2 regions of the Pseudomonas sp. LB1P83 genome follow, and region 1 is predicted to be linked to the other one. Evidence: predicted binding sites of a transcription regulator. Region 1 holds the regulator's gene; the other holds the start of a gene.

Region 1 (8,411 bases):
CCCACCGAATGCAATTGCTTGATCAGCAGGCCAAAACCGCCGCCGATACCGCCGCGGCCAAGCAAGGCGTGAAAAAGGAAAATCGCCGAACGCCCGAACACCGCCAGCACATCAATGCCGGCATGGCCGAACCGACGCACGCGTTCCAATAGTGAAATCTTGCGCATTAACGCTTCCCCAGAAGATCTGCGCGGTAATCCGTCGCTGGAAAGTGGTATGCGACCGGACCGTCGGGATCGCCGGTCATGAATTGACGAATACGCGGCTCCTGCGAGTTCATCAGCTCCTCGGGAGTGCCCTGCCCCAATACTTGCCCGTCGCCCACCACATAAATGTAATCGGCAATGCTCGCGGTCTCGGCCAGATCGTGGGAGACCACGATACTGGTGATGCCCAGCGCATCGTTGAGCAGACGGATCAGGCGCACCAACACGCCCATGGCGATAGGGTCCTGACCGACAAAGGGTTCGTCATACATAAGGATCTGCGGATCGAGGGCGATCGCCCGCGCCAGCGCGACACGGCGCTTCATGCCACCGGACAGTTCATCGGGCATCAGGTCGATGGCGCCACGCAAGCCCACGGCCTGCAATTTGAGCAGGACGATGTCACGGATCATTTCTTCCGGCAGCTCGGTATGAACGCGCAGCGGAAAGGCGACGTTCTCGAACACATCGAGGTCGGTAAACAGCGCACCGCTCTGGAACAGCACGCCCATGTGCTTGCGCGCATCGAACAGATCACTGCGCGACAACTTCGGCAGGTTCTGGCCATTGACCCAGACCTCGCCCTTGGTAGGCCGCAACTGTGCGCCCATCAATCGCAACAGCGTGGTCTTGCCACACCCGGAAGGCCCCATGATGCCGGTGACCTTGCCGCGCGGGATACGGATATCGACGTTATTGAAAATGCTGCGCGCACCGCGCTTGAAGGACAGTCCCTTCAGCTCGACCGCGTAGGCGTTATCGGCACTCATCTAAACTCCTTGCGATGCAGCCTCACACTCGGACGCCTGGCTTCCTGACGAAAGCACATACCTCCCCGGGCAGGCCGAACTGGCGGCGAACTATATCACTGCAAAGGCCAAGCGCCCAAGGCCCAAGCCCGCCCATGTTCAGCAACATGACAGGCAAAAAGCCTCATTCGGAGGGGATTAGGTAACAGGGAATGACAAAGCGTGACGAACTTGCGTGAGGGTTTTGATCATTACCGCTATAATCGCCGCCTTTTCATCAGGCTATACGATTTCTGACATGAGCCAATCCAGCGACCTGATTCAATCTGCACAACGCACCATCCGCCTCGAACTGGAAGCCGTACAAGGCTTGCTGCCCCATATCGACGCAGATTTCGTACGCGCTTGCGAGATGATTCTGGAGAGCAAAGGCCGCGTGGTCGTGGTCGGCATGGGCAAATCGGGGCACATCGGCAACAAAATCGCCGCCACCCTGGCCAGCACCGGCACCACAGCGTTTTTCGTGCACCCGGCCGAAGCCAGTCACGGCGACATGGGCATGATCACTCGCGACGACATCATCCTGGCCCTGTCGAATTCCGGATCCACCAATGAAATCGTCACCCTGCTGCCCCTGATCAAGCGTCTGGGCATCAAATTGATCAGCATGACCGGCAATCCGGACTCGGCGCTGGCCAAGGCCGCCGAGGTCAACCTCAACGTTCATGTGGAGCACGAAGCCTGCCCGCTGAACCTGGCACCGACCTCGTCGACCACCGCCGCGCTGGTCATGGGCGATGCCCTGGCCGTTGCACTGCTGGAAGCCCGCGGCTTTACCGCTGAAGACTTCGCGTTTTCCCACCCGGGTGGCGCGCTGGGCCGACGCCTGCTGCTGAAGGTTGAAAACGTCATGCACGCCGGTCAAGAGCTGCCGCAGGTTCAGCGCGGCACGCTGCTCAAGGACGCGCTGATGGAAATGACCCGCAAGGGCCTGGGCATGACCGTGATCCTGGAAGCCGACGGCAAACTGGCCGGAATCTTCACCGACGGTGATTTGCGCCGCACACTGGACCGCAGCATCGATATCCACAGCGCCACCATCGATCAGGTCATGACCGCGCACGGCAAAACCGCTCGCGCCGAGATGCTCGCCGCCGAAGCCCTGAAAATCATGGAAGACCACAAGATCAACGCACTGGTCGTGGTCGACAGCGAAGACCGCCCGGTCGGCGCCTTGAACATGCACGATTTGCTGCGTGCGGGAGTAATGTAATGAGCACGGACCTGCTGCAACGCGGCAAACAGATCAAACTCGCGGTGTTCGACGTCGATGGCGTGCTGACCGACGGGCGCCTGTACTTCCTCGAAGACGGCAGCGAATTCAAGACGTTCAGCACCCTCGACGGCCAAGGCATCAAGATGTTGATGGCAGCCGGCGTACAGACAGCTATCATCAGCGGCCGCAAGACCCCGGTGGTCGAACGTCGAGCGAAGAATCTCGGCATTCCTCACCTTTACCAGGGGCGCGAAGACAAACTGGTGGTGCTCGACGAACTTCTGGCTCAGCTCAACCTAAGCTATGAGCAGGTCGCCTATCTGGGCGACGACTTGCCGGACCTGCCGGTGATTCGCCGCGTTGGCCTGGGCATGGCTGTAGCAAACGCCGCCAGCTTCGTGCGTGAACACGCCCATGGCATCACCCAGGCCCGTGGTGGCGAAGGTGCTGCTCGCGAATTCTGTGAATTGATCCTGCGCGCCCAGGGCCGCCTCGATGCGGCCAACGCCGCGTACCTGTGAGCCCATTATGCTGAGCAAAAAGATTCGTAACATCCTGGTGTTCGGTTGCATCGCGGCGCTGTTTGCCGCGGTCGGCTACTGGAACATCAGCCCGGAACGCTTCCTCGACAAACCGGTGGTCAAGGTCGATGAAAGCGCGATCGACTATTACGCCCTCAACGCCCACAGCGTGCAGTACCTGCCGGACGGCAAATTGCAGTACGAAATGACGTCCGACAAGGTCGAACACATGAAAGTGAGCGAGGTGACGTTGCTGACCAACCCTGACCTGAACATGTTCCGCGGCACCGAGTTCCCGTGGCACGTCCAGAGTGAGCACGGCGAAGTCAACCCGGACGGCACTCAGGTCGAGCTGATCGACTCGGTGCGCATCACGCGTTTCGACGAGAAAAACCGCAAAACCCTGATTACCACCACCCGAATGACGGTGTTCCCGCAGCAGCAATATGCGCAGACCGATCAACCCGTTAGAATCGACGGCGCTGGCGGTGTATCGACAGGCAACGGAATGAAAGCGTATTTGAAAGAAAGCAGGATACACCTGCTATCGAACGTAAGAGGACAGTATGAGGCTCGTTAAAACTCTCCCTATTTTGCTCAGTCTGGGCGCAGCACTGGGAAGCGTGAGCGCCTGGGCTCTGCCGGACGATCAACAGCAGCCTATCCGCATTCAGGCCGACGACGCCCAACTGGACGACAAGAACGGCATTGCCACCTATAAAGGTGACGTGATCATCACCCAGGGCTCGATGAAGGTCACCGGCAATACTGTGACCATGACCCGCACCCCAAACGGCGATATCGACGTAGTGACTTCGGTGGGCAACCTCGCCTACTTCGAGCAGCTGCAAACGGCAGGCGATACAAAGCCTGTTCAAGGCTATGGGGTCACTATCCAGTACCACGCCTCGCAAGACCGCGTCGTGCTGATCGACCGCGCCAAAGTCATCGACAAGGACGGCAACGTGACCCAGGGCGAGAAAATCGTCTATGACACCAACAAAAAGCTCGCCAGCGCCGGTCGCGCTACGGGCAGCAAGGTCACCGAGTCGCGTCCGCGGATCGACATGGTGATCCAGCCCAAAAAGAAAACCGAAGAGCAAAAGGCCCCTTAATGGCAACTCTGAAAGCTCAGCATCTGGCCAAGAGCTACAAGAGCCGCCAGGTCGTGCGTGACGTCAGCCTGTCCATCGACAGCGGTCAAATCGTCGGCCTGCTGGGTCCTAACGGCGCCGGCAAGACCACCTGTTTCTACATGATCGTTGGCCTGGTGCAGGCGGATCAGGGTCGCGTATTGATCGACGACCTGGACGTCAGCCACCAGCCGATGCACGGTCGTGCAAAGGCCGGTATCGGCTATCTTCCGCAAGAAGCGTCGATCTTCCGCAAACTGTCGGTGGCCGACAACATCATGGCCATCCTCGAGACCCGCAAGGAACTCGACAAGGCCGATCGTCGCAAAGAGCTGGAAAGCCTGCTGCAGGAATTCCACATCAGCCACATCCGCGACAACCTCGGCATGAGCCTGTCCGGTGGTGAACGTCGCCGTGTGGAAATCGCCCGGGCACTGGCCACCAACCCGAAATTCATTCTGCTCGACGAACCTTTCGCCGGCGTGGACCCGATTTCGGTGGGCGACATCAAACAGATCATCTATCACCTCAAGGCCAAAGGCATTGGCGTGCTGATCACTGACCACAACGTCCGTGAAACCCTGGACATCTGCGAAACCGCCTACATCGTCAACGATGGCCAGCTGATCGCCGAAGGTGACTCCGCCACCATCCTGGCCAACGAACTGGTCAAGGAAGTGTATCTGGGCCATGAGTTCCGCCTTTAAGCACTGAGGTGTCTGGCTGATTGTCCGAGCGCTTTTCTCGATAAAAAATCAATACTTTTTTATTGTTACAGCGCTCTAGGCAAACGCTGCAGTTTCGGGCATATAATTTGCTTATGTTTGGCGCTCCGGCGCCCTGTAGTGGATGGCGCATGTGCGCCGGCGAATAAGGTGTTAAGCCCCTGCCATGAAACCATCGCTAGTCTTGAGAATGGGCCAGCAGCTGACGATGACACCGCAGCTGCAACAGGCCATCCGCCTGCTCCAATTGTCGACCCTGGACCTGCAACAGGAAATCCAGGAGGCCCTGGAGTCCAATCCGATGCTCGAACGCCAGGAAGAAGGCGACGACTTCGATAATGCCGACCCCTTGGCCGACAAAGCCGAACAGCTACCCAACGCCGATGTTTCGGAACCCTCCTACCAGGAAACCGCCCCCACGGTGGATAACCTCGAGGAAGGTGACTGGAACGAGCGCATTCCCAACGAACTGCCCGTCGATACCGCGTGGGAAGACGTCTACCAGACCAGCGCCAGCAGCCTGCCGAGCAACGATGACGACGAGTGGGATTTCACCACCCGTACATCGGCCGGTGAAAGCCTGCAAAGCCATTTGCTGTGGCAACTGAACCTGGCACCGATGTCCGACACCGATCGCCTGATCGCCGTGACCCTGATCGACTGCATCAACAATCAGGGCTACCTGGACGAAACCCTCGAGGAAATTCTCGAGGCCTTCGATCCGGAACTGGACATCGAACTGGACGAAATCGAAGCCGTCCTGCACCGCATCCAGCAATTCGAACCGGCCGGCATTGGCGCCCGCAACCTGGGCGAATGCCTGCTGCTGCAACTGCGCCAACTGCCCGCCAAGACGCCTTGGTTGGCCGAAGCCAAGCGTCTGGTCAGCGACTACATCGACCTGCTCGGCAGCCGCGACTACAGCCAGCTGATGCGCCGCATGAAGCTCAAGGAAGATGAACTGCGCCAGGTGATCGAGCTGGTGCAGAGCCTCAACCCTCGTCCGGGCTCGCAGATCGAGTCCAGCGAGGCCGAGTACGTAGTTCCTGACGTGATCGTGCGCAAGGATAACGAACGCTGGCTGGTCGAACTGAACCAGGAATCGGTGCCACGGCTGCGGGTCAACGCCCAGTACGCCGGTTTTGTGCGCCGCGCCGATACCAGCGCCGACAACACCTTCATGCGCAATCAGTTGCAAGAGGCCCGCTGGTTTATCAAGAGCCTGCAAAGCCGCAACGAAACCCTGATGAAAGTAGCCACCCAGATTGTCGAGCATCAGCGCGGCTTCCTGGAATACGGTGACGAAGCGATGAAACCGCTGGTGCTGCATGACATCGCCGAAGCGGTGGGGATGCATGAGTCGACGATTTCGCGGGTGACCACGCAGAAATTCATGCATACCCCTCGGGGCATATATGAACTGAAATACTTTTTCTCCAGCCACGTCAGCACCTCCGAAGGCGGTGAATGCTCGTCCACAGCGATCCGCGCGATCATCAAAAAACTGGTTGCGGCGGAAAATCAGAAAAAGCCGTTGAGTGACAGCAAGATCGCTGGTTTACTGGAGGCACAAGGCATTCAGGTGGCTCGCCGCACCGTCGCCAAGTACCGCGAATCCCTCGGGATCGCGCCTTCGAGCGAACGCAAGCGGTTGATGTAGGGCCACGCCACAGCGTTCCAGTGGTAGATCATCTGATCTACCGCTTTATGCACTGGCAACGAAGGAGAAGCTGTATGCAAGTCAACATCAGTGGACACCAACTGGAAGTGACCGAACCTCTTCGCACCTACATCGGCGAAAAACTCGAACGATTGGAGCGACATTTCGACAAGATCACCAACGTGCAGGTCACGATGACGGTCGAAAAGCTGAAGCAGAAAATCGAAGCCACGCTGCATATTCCCGGGAATGAAGTGGTCGCCAACGCGGAACATACCGATATGTACGCGGCGATCGACGCACTCACCGACAAGCTGGATAAACAACTCAAAAAGCATAAGGAAAAGACCCAGAGCCTCCTCCAAGGCGCGACCGGTCGTTAACACTCCCAACCCATGATCCGACTTGAAAGCATCCTGACCCCCGGCCGTTCCCTCGTGAACGTGCCGGGCGGCAGCAAAAAGAAAGCCCTCGAGCAAATTGCCAACCTTATCCATAAAGAAGTCCCGGATCTGGAGATGCAAGATGTCTTCGAGGCTCTGATCGCCCGTGAAAAACTTGGCTCGACCGGTTTTGGTAACGGCATCGCCATTCCCCACTGTCGTCTCAAGGGTTGTAACTCGCCCATCAGTGCCTTGATGCACCTCGACGCCCCCATCGATTTCGACGCCATCGACGGCGCTCCGGTTGACCTGCTGTTCGTTTTGCTGGTCCCGCAAGCCGCCACCGATGCGCACCTGGAGCTACTGCGCCAGATCGCCAGCATGCTCGATCGCAAGGAAGTGCGCGAAAAACTGCGCAGCGCCCCGAGCAATGAAGCCTTGTATCAGGTTGTCCTGGACGAGCAAAACGGTCAGTAATCATGCGATTGATCATTGTCAGTGGCCGTTCCGGCTCAGGTAAAAGCACCGCCCTCGATGTTCTCGAGGACAACGGTTACTACTGCATCGACAACCTGCCCGCCGGATTGCTGCCGGAACTGGCCGAACGCGCGCTGATTCATACCGAGCTGGCACAACCGCTGGTCGCTGTATCCATTGATGCGCGCAACCTGCCGAGTCATCTATCGCGGTTCCCGGAGTTGCTGGAAGAAGTCCGCAGCCGGCATATCAAATGCGATGTGCTGTATCTGGACGCCGACGAAGAAACGCTGCTCAAACGTTTTTCGGAAACGCGCCGCCGCCACCCACTGAGCAACGCCAATCGTTCATTGGCCGAAGCGATTCAGGACGAAAGCAATCTGCTGGGCCCCATCGCTGATCTGGCCGACCTCAAAGTCAACACCACCAACCTGAACCTGTATCAGCTGCGCGATACCATCAAGCTACGCCTGCTCAATCAACCCGAGCCTGGCACTGCGTTCCTGGTGGAGTCTTTCGGGTTCAAGCGTGGCATGCCGGTGGATGCGGACGTGGTGTTCGATGTGCGCTGCCTGCCCAACCCTTACTGGAAGCCAGAATTGCGCGCCCAGTCGGGGCTTGATCAACCGGTGGCCGAATACCTGGCGGCGCAACCGGACGTCGAAGAGATGTTCCAGGACATTTCCACGTACCTGCTCAAGTGGTTGCCGCGCTTTGCCGCCAGCAACCGCGCTTATGTCACCATTGCCATTGGCTGCACCGGCGGGCATCACCGCTCCGTCTACCTGACCGAACGTCTGGGCCAGGTCCTGCAACAATCCCTGAAGAACGTCCAGGTTCGCCACCGCGACCTCAGCTAAAGGATTCACATCGCGATGCCTGCTCTGGAAATCGAAATCATCAACAAGCTGGGCCTGCATGCCCGCGCTTCGGCAAAATTCGTTGGCGTTGCCGGTGAGTTCAAGGACTGCATGATCAGGGTAGGACGCACGCCGGAATCCACGGTCGATGGCAAAAGCATCATGGCAATGATGATGCTCGCCGCCGGCAAGGGCACCAAAATCTACCTGAGTACTGAAGGTCATCAGGAACAGGAAGCGCTGGATGCGCTGGTGGCATTGATCAACAACTACTTCGACGAAGGCGAGTAACCCCGCAGCTCTTTGTAGCAGCTGGCGAAGCCTGCGTTCGGCTGCGAAGCCGTCGTAAATCCGGAATACACGATTTACTTGATAGACCGCGGTGGCTGATTTTACGACTGCTTCGCAGCCGAACGCAGGC
Region 2 (8,411 bases), 1.4 Mb from region 1:
ATCAGCGCTATAAAAAATGCACAACTCCAAGAAAGGCTTTCCTCATGACCCCGCTCAAACTCGCCGTCGCCCTTGGCACGCTGACCGCTGCCTCCCACGCCATGGCCTGGGATTACGTGCTGCTCGACACAGACAAGGCTGCCCAGAACTGGCAGATCACCAGCCAACAACTCGGCGTAAAAACCGACAAACCGTTCTCCGTCACCCTGCGCACCTTGCACGGCGGCCGGCAGGAGGGCGTCAGCATCGTCGACATCGATAACGGCACCTTGAAACTCTCGGTGGTACCGACTCGCGGGATGAACGTCTTGCAGGCGTCGGTCGGCGATGTGCGCATGGGCTGGGATTCGCCGGTCAAGGACGTGGTCAATCCGTCCTTCATCGAGCTCAATGGCCGCGGCGGACTGGGCTGGCTTGAAGGCTTCAACGAACTGGTCGCCCGCTGCGGCTACGAATGGGTCGGCCATCCCGGTATGGATAACGGTGAACTGCTGACCCTGCATGGCCGAGCAGCCAACATCCCGGCCAGTAAAGTTACCCTGCATATAGATGAAAAACCGCCGTACGCCATCAGCCTGCGCGGCGAGCTGAAAGAGCAGGCGTTCAAGAAAGTCGACTTCTCGGTGATGACCGAACTGGTCACCGAGCCCGGCAGCGTTGCATTTGCCCTTAACGACACCCTGACCAACAACGGTGACTATCCGAAGGAATACCAGGCGCTGTACCACAGCAACTTCAGCACGCCATTCCTGGAGCAGGGCGCGCGTTTTGCTGCGCCGGTTAAACAGGTGTCGCCGTTCAACGACAAGGCCAAAGGGGATTTGCCGGACTGGCAGACATACCGTGCGCCGACCAAGGACTATGACGAGACGGTTTACAACGTTGTGCCGTATGGCGATGCGAAGGGCGATACGTTGACTGTGTTGCATAACAAGGCGGGCAGCTTGGGCGTTTCGCTCGGCTTCAACACTCAAACGCTGCCAGTGTTTTCGCTGTGGAAAAACACCGATACCCAAGGCCAGGGCTATGTCACCGGGCTCGAGCCGGGGACCAGCTTTTCCTATAACCGGCGCTATCAGCGGCCGCTGGGGCTGGTGCCGACGATTGCGCCGAAGGAACACAAGCAGTTTCAGATCAGCTATAGCTTGCTGGCGGATAAAGGGGCTGTGGATAAAGCTTTGAAGCGGGTGAGTGATATTCAGGGCGGGCGGGAGACTGAGGTGCGGCAGGCGCCGTTGGTGGACCTCACCAAGGAGTGATTTCATCAGCTGGACGTTGGCCGGTAGTGCAGCGCTTCAGCCAGATGGCCACGGGTGATGCCATCCACCTGCTCAAGGTCTGCGAGGGTTCGCGCTACCTTGAGCAATCGATGCGCGGACCTCAGCGACAAGGTCAGTCGTTCACACGCTGTTTCCAGCCAGGTTTCATCGGTTGTGGATAACTTGCAGTGCTTGCGCAGGCCCGGCAGATCAAGGAAAGCGTTCGCGCAGCCCTGGCGTTTGTGTTGCCGCTCTCTGGCGTCGGCGACCAGCAGCGCGGCGGTGGCGGTGTCATCGCCGGGTTTGAGCGCAGGATTCAACGCTGTGGCTTCCCGGGCGACGGTCAGGTGCAAGTCGATGCGATCCAGCAGTGGCCCCGACAGTTTGTTGCGGTAGCGCTGGACCATGTCCGGTGTACAACTGCATTTGCCGCTGGGTTCGCCAAGATATCCACACGGGCATGGATTCATCGCGGCCACCAATTGAAAGCGTGCCGGAAACCTCACGCGATCCTTGGCGCGGGAAATCACGATGTGGCCAGATTCCAGCGGCTCCCTTAAAACCTCCAACACTTTGCGGTCGAATTCCGGAAGCTCATCGAGAAATAGAACGCCATGATGGGCAAGGGTGATTTCGCCGGGTTGCGGCTTCGAGCCACCGCCCACCAACGCCGGGCCTGAGGCTGAGTGATGGGGTTGGCGAAAGGGTCTTTGCGGCCAGTGGCTCAAGGGCACGCAACTGGTGACGGATTGAATGGCTGCGACTTCCAGTGCCTCATTTTCGGCCAAAGGAGGAAGGAGTCCCGGCAAACGACTCGCCAACAGTGTTTTCCCGGTCCCCGGCGGACCGCTGAACAGCAGGTTATGAGCGCCAGCCGCCGCAATCAGTAAGGCGCGCTTGGCCGAAAGTTGGCCCTGCACTTCATTCAGGTCGGGATAGGGCTTGCTGGCGTAGAGCAACCCGTTGGAAACATAGGGTTCGACCGGTGTATGTCCATTGAAGTGCGCGACCGCTTCCAGCAGATGGTCGACGGCAATCACCTTCAATCCCGACGCCAGGCACGCCTCCTCGGCATTCGCACGCGGCACCATCAGCGAGCGCCCGGCCTTGCGTGCGGCCAGCGCAGCCGGCAACACGCCCCTCACGGCACGTACCGCGCCTGACAGCGCCAATTCTCCCAGGCATTCAATGTCATCCAGCGTCAATGTCGGCACCTGCACGCTGGCGGACAGAATCCCCAGGGCGATCGCCAGATCAAACCGTCCGCCGTCCTTCGGTAAGTCCGCAGGAGCGAGATTCAGGGTGATACGCCGCGCTGGAAATTGCAGGCCCGAATTGATGATCGCGCTTCGCACCCGGTCCTTGCTTTCCTTTACTGCCGCTTCGGGCAAACCGACCATGGTCAGCGATGGAAGGCCGTTGGCCAGGTGGACTTCGACGGTGACGGCGGGCGCATCCACGCCGATTTGGGCGCGGCTGTGGACGATGGAGAGAGACATGGTCGTTCCTTGAGCTGAAGAGCACCGCTTCCTGCGGGGTTTTTGAAGGGTAGTCGGGGAGGCCGATTTGAGCCTGGCTGGAAAGGAGAGAAACTTTCGCAGGATGTTGCGAGTACGGGGCGAAATAGTCACGTAGAACAAAAAAAACCGCCATTCAGGCGGTTTTTTTAAGAATTGGTATTTAGGTTCTTCCTCCGGCCAACCATCCGCCGGGCTCAAGTTCTTTGCCGCGCGCGATACCGACTTCAATAAAGCGTCGTTGATTAGCCGATAAATCACCAGCCAAGCGACGTGCTTCGGCGTGAAACTCAGCAAGCTGTAACAGCTTAGCCTTTCGCTTTTTGGGGCTCATGTACACCTCCTGCGATTCGTTTACCTGGATGTTATTGGTCGCTCAAGTAGATGACAAGGCGGTTGGTCTGGTCAAAGTCGAACCCGAGTTCTTGATAGTAAAAAACAACATTTGGATCAGGATCTTGGATTTCGATTTCTCTGCACTCCAGCATACGCGCATAGAATTCTGCGGCCAGTAGTGCGACTGGAGCTATCAAGCCACGAAGCGGATGGGATTTGTCTGGATCCCCCTGCAAAAGTACGATTTTCAGACAGATAGCGCTTCGTCGCGGTGTTGCATAGCACAAGCCGCAAAGATTCTGCTCATACCAAATTGCCAAATCCAAACCCTTGGCATCTTTCCGCTTCCAGTCGGGGATGCGTTCCCACGGGTAGTTTGCTGCTCCTTCCCATAAATGACATTTCTCTATCGCTGCGGCAGTAATCGGCTCAATCCTGACAACTGATATGTCGATGTTTGAAGCGCGAGGCGCGATTTTTTTAATAAACGCTTTGTAGGTGAGCTTCCTTACATCCGATTTAATAGTTTGGTTACGGAGGTCCGTGCCTTTTCCTTTTCTTCTCATTATTGGTGTCTTTCGAAAATCAGAAAGAAAAGGTTAAAGGAGCAGGTGTGCATCGATAAATCAGGCGATGGAGCCGCTTTTTGTAGGACCGTGCCTAGATAGGTGAAGGACGTCAGTGAAAGCTCCCGGATGGTCTTGCCAGATCAAGGTTGCTGCTTATGATCACGGGAAAATGAAGCCATAGGAGGCGTAAATGAACCGGATTGGAATGCGGCCGATTCATCCAGGTGAAGTTCTCAGCGAGGAGCTTCTAAAGCCGCTGGGCATTACAAGCGCGGCTTTAGCTTGCTCGTTGGACGAGCCGGAGGCTGAATTGATCGACGTAGTAAAGCAGCAGAGCGATGTCAGCGCGGGTCTGGCAAAGAAGCTTTCCATTCTGTTGAACACCACGCCCGAATTTTGGCTGAATCTGCAATCGACCTACGATCTGCGAAGCGCCGAAATCGAGCGTGGATGAGCGCTTAAAGCGAATGCAACGCTCGCGAAGCTTTTTTCCACCATGGCACGTTGACCGGGCGCTGCGTCTGCTCTCCGCTCGGCAACAGTTGCGGAACATCCTGCAACCGAATCCACGGCTGGTTATTCCAGTGCAGCAAGCTCAACGACATTTCCGGCCAGTTCAACAGACTCAGGACGGGGCGTTCAGTTGACGTCGGTTGTTGGGCATCTCTGAGGGCTGGCACCACGTCGTGGGTCAGCCATTCGCGCAGGCCTCGGTATTCGGGGCAGTAGTGGTAGACGAGCAGGGCGTAGACGCCGGATTCGCTGATGAGCAATGTGTTTTCGGTGGTGCCGTGGATGACGACTCGCGCGGATTGATGTTGATCGGGATCGAGTTTTCGGACGGCGCGTTCGTCGAGGAAAAGGCGAAGCAGACGGCCCAGGTCTCTGGCGCTGAACCAGGGTTGGTTTTCGATCAAAAGCGCGTGGAGGTGGAGTTTGTGGCGGATGAAGACGTGAGGGATTAGATAGTTTTCATTCATGGTGCATTCTCGGGGTCGAGTGAAGAAAGCTGCTTCTGATCGTCGCCAAACGAAAAGGGTGGCAGCTATGCGCGGGTTGGCGAACCGGTGACACCCGAGAACCGGCAGACCCGAAGGTCTCCCACGCATAGCCGCCATAATTCGTGATGGGAATAAATTCCTCGGTCGAATGTGGTCGCGTTGCGTCGGGGTCTTCCAGGTCGCCAAACCCAGAGCTGATTATTCAGCTGGGGATGAGCTTAGAGGCCGGATACTTGGCGACGCAATCGGACGGCGGTGTGATTTTTGTAGGAAGGTGCCGGGATTTTTGCGGGGCTTAAGATCAAATGTTCTCAGCCTGCGGCAGTTCCTACAGGTAAATCTGAAGGTCGTGCCGACCTTCAATCGCGAGCAGGCTCGCTCCCACAGTGGATTGGGTTTCCACAGTGGGTTTTGCGTGTTACTCGGTCGGTGGATTGAGCTTCGCTTCCAGCTCCGCAACCTTCGCCTCAAGACTCTCCAACCGTGCCCGGGTCCGTGCGAGCACGACCATCTGGCTATCAAACTCTTCCCGGCTCACCAGGTCCAGTTTGCTGAAGCCGCTCTGCAGCAGTGCCTTGAACTGGCTTTCGATTTCGCTTTTCGGCAGTGGAGTGTCGCCGCTGAAGAGGCGGGAGGCGGTGCCGCTCAGGGCGTCGAGGAAGTCTTTGGGTGCGAGCATGGGAAATGTCCTGTCAACAATGGCGGGCAGTGTATCACGCAGTGTCTATAGTCAATTCCGACCGAGGGGATGCACGCTTTTCGCGCATGAGGACGGACGGCCGCGCACTGTTGTTGTGCGTATCCGCCGAACTGTTTGGCTGACGCGGCGGTCGGAAGCGTTCAAGGGATTGAATTCAGTGGGTTTTGGCGAGATGGCAAGCTTTCTGCTTAGTCGGTAGTGACCCATGCACTGATGCAGTCGCTGTGACGAATGCAGTGCGCCAAGCGGAACGGGGAAGTGTTTCGTGCGGAGTGGTTAGCAGGCGTCGGACGGGCAATCAAAGGCCGACGATGCGTTACAAAGCCAGGCACTGCGCTTAGACTTGAGTCGGGTTTGTTTTCCTGGGGCAAGTCCACCAATTCGGGAGAGAGTTTTCATGAAGCTAGTCACTGCCATCATCAAGCCGTTCAAGTTGGACGACGTGCGCGAGTCGCTGTCCGAGATCGGCGTGCAGGGCATTACCGTTACTGAAGTCAAAGGCTTCGGTCGGCAGAAGGGTCACACCGAGCTGTATCGCGGCGCGGAATACGTGGTCGATTTTCTGCCCAAGGTGAAGATCGATGTCGCCATTGACGACAAGGATCTGGACCGGGTTATCGAGGCGATAACCAAGGCTGCCAACACCGGCAAGATCGGTGACGGCAAGATCTTCGTGGTCAATCTGGAACAGGCGATTCGCATCCGTACCGGCGAAACCGATACCGACGCGATTTAAACGCCGCCACAAACCCAACGCCCCAGGAGAAAACAATATGACTCTGCGTAAATTCGCAGGGCTAGGAGCCCTGTTGTCCCTCGTAATGCCCAGCCTGGCTATGGCGGCAGACGAAGTGGCGGCCCCAGTCCTCAACTCCGGCGACACCGCCTGGATGATGACCTCGACAGCCCTCGTGCTGTTCATGACCATTCCCGGCCTCGCGCTGTTCTACGGCGGCATGGTTCGGTCGAAAAATATTCTTTCCGTGATGATGCAGTGTTTCGCCATTACCGGTTTGATCAGCATTCTGTGGGTCATTTATGGCTACAGCATCGCGTTCGACACCACCGGCATGGAGCAGGGCGTCGTCAACTTCAACTCGTTCTTCGGTGGCATGGGCAAGGCGTTCCTCGCCGGTGTCACGCCATCGAGCCTGACCGGTCCTGCGGCGCTGTTCCCTGAGGCGGTGTTCATCACCTTCCAGATGACCTTCGCCATTATCACCCCTGCGCTGATCGTCGGTGCCTTCGCCGAGCGGATGAAGTTCTCCGCCATGCTGATCTTCATGGGCGTGTGGTTCACCCTGGTTTACGCACCGATTGCGCACATGGTCTGGTCCGGCAACGGCGGCCTGATGTGGGACTGGGGCGTGCTCGACTTCGCCGGCGGCACCGTGGTGCACATCAACGCCGGTGTGGCCGGTCTGATTGCCTGCCTGGTACTGGGCAAGCGCAAAGGCTTCCCGACCACGCCGATGGCGCCGCACAACCTCGGTTACACCCTGATGGGCGCCGCGATGCTGTGGGTCGGCTGGTTCGGCTTCAACGCCGGTTCCGCCGCTGCGGCCAACGGCACGGCCGGTATGGCGATGCTGGTGACCCAGATCGCAACCGCCGCCGCTGCACTGGGCTGGATGTTCGCCGAGTGGATCACTCACGGCAAACCAAGTGCGCTGGGTATCGCTTCGGGTGTTGTGGCCGGTCTGGTTGCCATCACCCCGGCCGCTGGCACCGTGGGCCCGATGGGCGCTCTGGTGATCGGCCTGGCAGCGGGCGTGGTGTGCTTCTTCTGCGCAACCACCCTGAAACGCAAACTCGGTTATGACGATTCCCTGGACGCCTTCGGTGTGCACGGTATCGGCGGTATCCTCGGCGCGATCCTGACCGGTGTGTTCGCTGCACCATCGCTGGGTGGATTCGGCACCGTCACCGACATCGCCGCTCAAGTCTGGATTCAGTGCAAAGGTGTCGGCTTCACGGTGATCTACACCGCGATCGTCACCTACGTCATTCTCAAGGTCCTGGACGCTGTCATGGGTCTGCGTATCACCGAAGAAGAAGAGGCTGTCGGCATCGACCTGGCACTTCACAACGAACGCGGCTACAACTTGTAAGCACGCGCATAAAAAACTTGCCCGGCTTGCCGGGCATTTTTTTGTCTGGAGTTTGTCAGTGAAGGGCCTGCTGAAAGGTTTTTTCGTACACGTTTAGGGGCGTTTACGCCGGGCGCTTTTCTGCGGCCAATGGCTTACATGATTGAAGGAATATTAGGGCCTTTGTTTTTTCCCTGAGCGCGCTAGAATGCGCCCCGAACGAGCGGAGAACTGTATGTGGCAACAGACTCTGATTACCCTGCGGGCACGGCCCCGGGGCTTTCATCTGGTAACGGACGAGTTACTCGCCGGCCTGCCTGAAATCAAGGCGTGTCGGGTCGGTCTGTTGCACTTGTGGCTGCAGCATACCTCGGCGTCGTTGACTATCAACGAGAACGCCGATCCGGCGGTACGTCTCGACTTCGAACGATTTTTCAATCGTCTGATCCCACAAGGAGCAGACGGCTATGAGCATAACGACGAAGGCCTGGACGACCTCCCGGCGCACTTCAAGGCCAGCGTGCTTGGCTGTCAGCTCAGTTTGCCGATTTCGGCAGGCCGACTGGCGCTGGGGACCTGGCAAGGCGTTTATCTGGGCGAGCACCGTGATTTTGGCGGTGCCCGTAAAGTCCTCGCCACCGTGCACGGTGAAGAGGCATGAACCGCTGGTCACCAGCGGTTATTGAATTTTTCCGGCGGCTGTCGACAGACGGTGAAGCTGGGCTATAACTAATCTGCTTTTCGCAAGTCATGAGGTAGAACATGAGCGACGATGATCTGGAAAACGACGACCTGGAAGTAGGCGACGAAGACGAAACCGAAGAAGGTCTGGAAACAGCAGCGGAAGACGTTGCTGACGACGATGGCGGTGATACGCCCGTTCCGACCGCCAAAGGCAAAGCCAAGGCAGCGGTATCGGTTGATGAATTGCCGAGCGTC

The links. Region 1 encodes sigma-54, which starts transcription at its own class of promoters, with help from an activator protein. Its sites were predicted from a motif close to ANTGGCATNNANNTTGCTNT; they were not measured.
Positions count from the first base shown of each region.
Region 2: the regulator sigma-54 is predicted to act here: its motif matches at 5,554-5,573, upstream of glnK (P-II family nitrogen regulator).

Region 1 is NZ_CM142709.1:694,517-702,927, reverse strand. It holds gene mlaE (lipid asymmetry maintenance ABC transporter permease subunit MlaE) at 1-167, opposite strand, end outside; gene ACYZTY_RS03040 (ATP-binding cassette domain-containing protein) at 167-976, opposite strand; gene ACYZTY_RS03035 (KpsF/GutQ family sugar-phosphate isomerase) at 1,254-2,228, shown strand; gene ACYZTY_RS03030 (KdsC family phosphatase) at 2,228-2,752, shown strand; gene lptC (LPS export ABC transporter periplasmic protein LptC) at 2,760-3,332, shown strand; gene lptA (lipopolysaccharide transport periplasmic protein LptA) at 3,319-3,867, shown strand; gene lptB (LPS export ABC transporter ATP-binding protein) at 3,867-4,592, shown strand; gene ACYZTY_RS03010 (RNA polymerase factor sigma-54) at 4,777-6,270, shown strand; gene hpf (ribosome hibernation-promoting factor, HPF/YfiA family) at 6,345-6,653, shown strand; gene ptsN (PTS IIA-like nitrogen regulatory protein PtsN) at 6,666-7,130, shown strand; gene rapZ (RNase adapter RapZ) at 7,133-7,990, shown strand; gene ACYZTY_RS02990 (HPr family phosphocarrier protein) at 8,006-8,281, shown strand.
Region 2 is NZ_CM142709.1:5,997,352-6,005,762, reverse strand. It holds gene ACYZTY_RS27670 (aldose 1-epimerase family protein) at 45-1,259, shown strand; gene ACYZTY_RS27665 (YifB family Mg chelatase-like AAA ATPase) at 1,265-2,758, opposite strand; gene ACYZTY_RS27660 (hypothetical protein) at 2,940-3,110, opposite strand; gene ACYZTY_RS27655 (N-acetyltransferase) at 3,142-3,678, opposite strand; gene ACYZTY_RS27650 (HigA family addiction module antitoxin) at 3,872-4,135, shown strand; gene ACYZTY_RS27645 (BRO-N domain-containing protein) at 4,140-4,661, opposite strand; gene ACYZTY_RS27640 (accessory factor UbiK family protein) at 5,101-5,361, opposite strand; gene glnK (P-II family nitrogen regulator) at 5,780-6,118, shown strand; gene ACYZTY_RS27630 (ammonium transporter) at 6,156-7,493, shown strand; gene ACYZTY_RS27625 (secondary thiamine-phosphate synthase enzyme YjbQ) at 7,708-8,133, shown strand; gene sutA (transcriptional regulator SutA) at 8,235-8,411, shown strand, end outside.